Regions from separate parts of the Idiomarina sp. T82-3 genome, predicted to be linked through region 2. Evidence: predicted binding sites of a transcription regulator. Region 2 holds the regulator's gene; each other region holds the start of a gene.
The links. The regulator sigma-54, encoded in region 2, starts transcription at its own class of promoters, with help from an activator protein. The targets are predictions, from matches to a motif close to GTTGGCACGNNNNTNGNNT.
Positions count from the first base shown of each region.

Region 1: AWU56_RS01975 (P-II family nitrogen regulator) is a predicted target of sigma-54. The motif match lies at 920-938, and genes of this name have one in related genera.
Region 3: flhA (flagellar biosynthesis protein FlhA) is a predicted target of sigma-54. The motif match lies at 981-999, and genes of this name have one in related genera.

Region 1 covers NZ_LSBQ01000002.1:170,264-172,540, reverse strand. Annotated here, with positions in the region: gene AWU56_RS01980 (cysteine synthase A) at 1-738, opposite strand, end outside; gene AWU56_RS01975 (P-II family nitrogen regulator) at 971-1,309, shown strand; gene AWU56_RS01970 (ammonium transporter family protein) at 1,326-2,277, shown strand, end outside.
Region 2 covers NZ_LSBQ01000001.1:207,483-209,759, reverse strand. Annotated here, with positions in the region: gene hpf (ribosome hibernation promoting factor) at 1-107, opposite strand, end outside; gene AWU56_RS00965 (RNA polymerase factor sigma-54) at 136-1,587, opposite strand; gene lptB (LPS export ABC transporter ATP-binding protein) at 1,617-2,277, opposite strand, start outside.
Region 3 covers NZ_LSBQ01000007.1:52,254-54,530, forward strand. Annotated here, with positions in the region: gene AWU56_RS06245 (hypothetical protein) at 1-468, opposite strand, end outside; gene AWU56_RS06250 (hypothetical protein) at 459-878, opposite strand; gene flhA (flagellar biosynthesis protein FlhA) at 1,044-2,277, shown strand, end outside.

The DNA of each region.
Region 1 (2,277 bases), on a different contig from region 2:
GTCGATACGCGCTTCTTTAAAGTTATCCACCAAGCGCATGATGCCAATGCCTTCAGTCATTGAACTACCGTTCGAAACATACTCGCCGGTTCGCAAAAACTCAAAAATCCCAGAGCCGTCCGGATCAGCAAGCCAGACATCAATATTCGGGTTTTTCTCCTTGAAATAACGACTGTTACCACCGATGGTGCCGCCCGTACCCGCAACGGAAACAAAGGTATCAATGTTACCATTCAGTTGTTGCCAGATTTCTGGTCCTGTATGCAAATAGTGAGCGCGCGCATTACTCGTATTCTCGAACTGATTAGCCCACCAACAGTCATCACGCTCTTCCGCGATACGACGTGCCGTATGATAAAAATGATTAGGGTTTTTAAAGGGGACTGGATCAACCGTTTTAAGTTGCCCGCCATGTAGCGCGATCATGCGCTCTTTTTCTGGCGATTGATCATTGGGCATAACCGCAAGCATTTTAAGACCAAATGATTTGGCAACTAATGCCAGCCCAATACCGGTATTGCCTGCAGTCCCCTCGACCACTGTCATACCCGGCTTCAATTCACCACGTTCCATAGCGTCTTCTATCAGCTGCTTTGCAGCACGATCCTTAATTGAGCCGCCAGGGTTTTGAAACTCACACTTTAAATAAATATTACTGCCACTGCGCTCTGAAAGTGAGTGCACTCGTAACAAATCCGTCTGCCCTACTAAATCACTGGTGCGATTACCTACCAACATTTGTACAGTCCTCTACTTCGCTGTTGCATGATACAAGTATCCCTGTTGCGTAACTTCGGTTCAACTCAATTTGCTTTTGTTTAACTGCACCCTCGAAGTGCATCTGCACCATAACCATGCTTTCTTAGCGAGCACTCTTCCCAAAGATATTCATAACCCTCTGTTTTAACTTGATTTAATTACTGGCACGAATTCTGTATTAACAATTTATCTACATTAACGGAGAGCTGTTATGAAAATGATTACCGCTTTAATAAAGCCATTCAAATTAGACGATGTGCGACAAGCACTCGCGGATATCGGCTGTACCGGCATGACGATCGCGGAAGTACGAGGGTTTGGTCGTCAAAAAGGTCATACCGAACTCTATCGTGGTGCTGAATACCGTGTCGATTTTCTACCCAAAATTCGTCTAGAGCTTGCTGTCAGTGATGACCAACTCGAGCGGGCTGTTGAGGTCATCTCTGAAGCCGCCCACACCGGCAACATCGGCGATGGCAAGATTTTCGTGACGCATCTCGAACACTGTGTACGCATTCGTACCGGTGAAGTCGACCAAGAAGCCCTGTAGCTAGGAGGAATACGTGATGAATGCAACTTCACTCGCAAGTACAGAGTACGCATTAAATACACTATATATTTTGTTGTCAGGCGCATTAGTCATGTGGATGGCAGCCGGCTTCGCAATGCTAGAAGCAGGCTTAGTACGCAGTAAAAACACCACCGAAATACTCACTAAAAATATTGTCCTTTTTGCGCTCGCCTGTATCGCCTACCTGATAATGGGCTACACTCTCATGTATGGCGCTGGTGGTACCGACAACTTCGCCGACAATGCTGACTTTTTCTTTCAAAGTGTGTTTGTCGCTACAGCTATGTCGATTGTTTCTGGTGCAGTCGCTGAACGTATGAAATTACTGGCGTTCTTTATTTTTGCCGTCGTTCTGTCAGCCTTTATTTATCCTTTTCAAGGTAGCTGGAGCTGGGGAGGCGGATTTCTGGCTGAAGCCGGCTTTGTCGACTTTGCGGGCTCGGGTATTGTTCACATGGCAGGTGCATCAGCAGCGCTTGCGGGTGTTCTATTATTAGGCGCTCGACGAGGTAAATATAAGGACGGCAAGCCGACCGCTATTCCCGGCGCTAACATGCCGTTAGCGGCGTTAGGTACATTAATTCTCTGGTTTGGGTGGTTCGGTTTTAACGGTGGCTCACAGTTGGCCATCCATGACATAGAAAATGCAAATGCAGTGGCAAAAGTATTCGTGAACACCAATACGGCAGCAGCAGCTGGGGCAATAGGTGCACTGCTCATCACTGTTTTTATTTGGCGCAAAGCGGATCTGACAATGATTGTAAACGGGGTATTGGCCGGCTTAGTCGCGATTACTGCTCAACCCTTAACACCGGAGCCCTACACCGCCGCGATTATCGGCGCAAGCGCGGGTGTACTCGTCGTCATATCAATTATCTCACTCGACCGTCTTCGTATTGATGATCCAGTCGGCGCATTGTCCGTACATGGTGTGGTAGGTTTTTATG
Region 2 (2,277 bases):
TTGTTTATGTGGTCAAAGTGGCGCTCTAGTTTGGCAAATTTTGTATCCACGTATTCACGCAACGCGTCGGTAATATCAATGTGATGACCTGTTAGGTTGATTTGCATAACGTCTTCCTTCTACGGTTGAACAATATTAAAGCAGACTCTTCCGCTGGCTTGAAGAGGGAATATTGAGCGATTCGCGATATTTCGCGATCGTTCTCCTAGCTACTTGGATTCCCTGATCTGCGATGAGTTCAGCAATTTTGTTGTCGCTTAATGGTTTTGCGCGGTTCTCCGCGGCAACCAATTTTTTGATTAGTGCTCTTATAGCGGTACTTGAACACTCACCTCCTGTTTCGGTACTCACATGACTGGAAAAGAAGTACTTGAGCTCAAAGATGCCGCGGGGACAATGAAGGTATTTCTGGGTTGTAACGCGCGAAATCGTACTTTCGTGCATATCTACGGCTTCTGCGACATCATTCAGAACCATCGGCTTCATTGCCTCCTCACCATGCTCAAAAAAGCCTTGTTGGCGTTGAACGATACAATGTGCAACTTTAAGTAGCGTGTCGTTTCGACTCTCTAAGCTTTTTATAAACCAGCGTGCTTCCTGTGTGTGCTGCTTTATATACTGAGAGTCTGCACTTGATTTTGCCTGCCGACTCAGCGCTGCATATTCTTCGTTCACTCTTAATTTAGGTACGCTATCTGGATTTAATTCGACCACCCAACGACCATTCTTTTTAACCACGGAGATATCAGGGATAACGTATTCAGTTGGCTTTTGGTCGATTGCATCTCCGGGATAAGGATTCAAGGTTTGAATCAACCGTAATGTACTTTTTAGTTCGGCCTCATCTATTCTTAGCTTGCGTTGCAGACCTTTGTAATCCCTTGCACCCATAAGTTCCATGTAATCGTTAATCAGGGTCAATGCCAGATTTTTATGGGGTGTTTCATCAGTTAGTTGTTGTAATTGAATACTCAAACATTCTTGGATCGTGCGCGCCCCAACGCCGACCGGGTCAAAGCGTTGAATTCGCTTTAGCACCATAGCGACTTCTTCGACGTCAACCTCGGGGAGTGCAATGGCCTCAACGAGCTCTGTAACATCGGTCGTGAGATAACCGCGCTCATCGATAGACTCAATAATCGCGGTGGCGATAGCCGCATCCTCGTCGGTAAAGTGAGATAGCTGCATTTGCCATAACAGATGGTCATGCAGGGAGTCGTTGGTTTCGCCTTGGTAAACATCATGTTCACCATCAAATGACTGGCTCGAGCTTAAGCTGCTGGAGGGCGTGGTTGAGGTATAGGTATCGTCCCAAGTGCTGTCTAATGGTAAATCGTCAGGCAGAGATTGCTCGTTCAGCGCATCAGACGTTTCTTTTTGGCTATCGTCATTTTTAGCTTGTTGAGAAGACTCTTGAGGCGCGTCGTCGGCCTCGTTCTCTACCTCAAGTAAGGGGTTACTATCTAAGGCTTCTTGAATCTCAGCTTGTAGATCGAGCGATGAGAGTTGCAACAACCGAATGGCTTGTTGTAATTGTGGGGTCATCGTCAATTGTTGACCCATTTTTAGTTGCAAACTTTGTTTCATCTGATTATCCCGGCCTCACTTGTGCTCCGTTACAAGGTGAACTGCTCACCGAGGTAGACATCTTTAACCTGTTGGTTTGACAATACGCTATTTGCATCACCGCTGGCAATCAGTTCCCCGTGACTAACGATATAAGCATGCTCGCATACTGACAACGTTTCGCGCACGTTATGGTCGGTAATCAACACGCCTATGCCACGGTGCTTGAGGTGTTCGATAATTTTTTTGATATCCAAGACTGAAATGGGGTCAACACCTGCAAACGGCTCATCAAGCAATATGAACGTCGGATCAGCGGCAAGCGCTCGAGCAATTTCAACCCGTCGCCGTTCACCCCCCGATAAGCTCATGCCTAAACTGTTAACAATATGCCCGATATTGAACTCTTCTAATAAAGCGTCGAGCTTTTCTTCTCGTTCTATCGTTGTAAGCGATTTGCGAGTTTCGAGGATAGCCATTAAATTATCGCGCACTGTCATTTTGCGAAAAATAGACGACTCCTGTGGTAAATACCCAATGCCTCGTCGAGCGCGTTCGTGCATAGGAAGCAACGTTAAATCATGTTGGTCTAGCTTAATACTGCCTTTATCAGAATTCACTAAGCCAACAATCATATAGAAGGTGGTTGTTTTACCCGCACCGTTAGGTCCTAATAAGCCGATCACTTGCCCTTGACTTACTTCCAAGCTG
Region 3 (2,277 bases), on a different contig from region 2:
TAATTCGACGGCGTAGTCGGGACTGGCGAGACGGATAATATAACCGGCATTCATTGAAATAACCTCAAACTGAGTGAGGGGCACGCTCTGTGCCACAGAGAGTCCCTGCCAACCACGCCCATCACAATTAACTGCATTACCGTGATACTGCAAAACACCGTCGTTAAGCCGGTAACCCACCTGATCTTCGGCTGCGGTTAAGATGATATAGCACGACTGACCGTTGGAACCCGAGTGTAAAGTAATCGACTGGCTGCCGAATATATCGCGGCCCAATTGCAACGCCAGACTGTGTATTTCAAGTGGCGTATGGGCTTGCTTTAGCGCCGATGTTACCGTCGTCAACTGCCAAAGAATAACTTGCACCGATGAGCTAGCGAGCAGCGCCATTAGCAGGCAAGCCACCATTAACTCTATCAGTGCCACGCCACGACAATAGTGAGTTACCGCACATCGGGCTAAACGCATGTCGCAACCCCCGGAAGTTCGGCAGTGCCCGCATTGCAATAGCGTACGCGACCTAAGGCACTAATCACCCAGCGTAAATGAAGCTCACCTTTGTGCATATTCAAACGACCGGCGCGGGCGTATCCTTGCGGCGCATAAAAAGTCAACGGCCGCGTCTCGTCATCATAATTACTCGAAAACTGCCACCCTCGTGTATCTAACGCATGCTTAATAAATGTCAGGGGCACTTTAATATGACGTTTTTGCGCTTGTGCGCGCGCTTGATACGCTTGCAACAAGTTGAGTCCGCGCAACGCCAGCGCTCGTGCCTCAAGTTGTGAGGTGGTATTTTGCATCGCGGGCACGCCTGCGCCCATTAATACTAAACTCAACAAAGAGCACACAGACCATTCGAGCAAGCTACTCGGCATCACTTCGTTCCTCTTACATCACACCTCGCACAAAGCTAAATCTAAACACCCGAAATACCTAGCCGAGTCATCCGATACGAGCGTAAGCGATAAGCTGATTGTGTTGGCATAAAACTTGTATCTGTTCGGCAGAGAATCATTTTTTTGACGCGCAGGAAACGAAGTATGGCAAGTGGTGCTGCAAAACTGAACAATTTTAAAGGGTTAGCACAGGCAAACTCGCACTTAATTAAAGGGTTCGGTACCCCGCTCGCGGTCATGGCAATATTGGCGATGGTGGTACTACCGATTCCACCATTCTTGCTCGACGTGTTGTTTTCGTTTTCTATCACGCTCTCCCTCGTGGTGATGTTGGTCGCCGTTTATACCCAACGCCCGCTCGATTTTGCCGCGTTTCCTACGGTGCTGCTCATCGCCACGGTATTGCGCTTGTCACTGAACGTCGCCTCCACCCGTGTGGTGTTGCTGAATGGTCACGAAGGCCCCGGTGCCGCCGGTAGTGTCATTGAGGCGTTCGGTAGTGTGGTTATCGGTGGTAACTATACTGTCGGTTTGGTGGTGTTTGCGATTTTGGTCATTATCAACTTTATCGTTATCACTAAAGGCGCAGGGCGTATCTCAGAGGTGACAGCGCGCTTTACTTTGGACGCGATGCCCGGCAAGCAAATGGCGATTGATGCTGACCTCAATGCCGGATTAATCAATCAAGAGGAAGCCAAAGCGCGCCGAAGTGATGTTACTCGTGAAGCCGACTTCTATGGCTCCATGGATGGTGCCAGTAAATTTGTTAAGGGCGATGCCATTGCCGGTATCTTAATATTGCTCATCAACGTGGTGGGTGGTTTCTTAATTGGCATGATCCAGCACAACCTGTCGTTTGGTCAGGCGATTGAGGTTTACACCTTGCTCACCATCGGTGATGGTTTGGTGGCACAGATCCCCGCACTTTTACTCTCTGTGGCTACAGCAATCATTATCACGCGCGAGAACGACACCAAAGATATGGGCGATGCGGTGGTGTTCCAGCTCATCAACAACCCTAAAGTGTTGGTCATCTCAAGTGCGGTGCTCTTTGCGATGGGCGTCATTCCAGGTATGCCGCACTTTGCTTTTTTATCCATGTCGGCTGTATTGGCCGGCGCGGCTTATTACAAAATGCGTCATGCCGAGAGCCAAGAAACTGAACAGGTTGAGCAACAGCAGCAAGAGCAACAACAGCAGCTGGCGCAAAAGGAACTCAGTTGGGACGACGTGCGTCACGTGGATACGCTCGGTTTAGAAGTCGGATATCGCTTAATTCCGTTGGTCGATCGAAGTCAGGGTGGCGAATTATTATCGCGCATCAAAGGGGTCCGTAAAAAGCAGTCGCAAGAATTTGGCTTCCTTGTGCCTGCCGTCC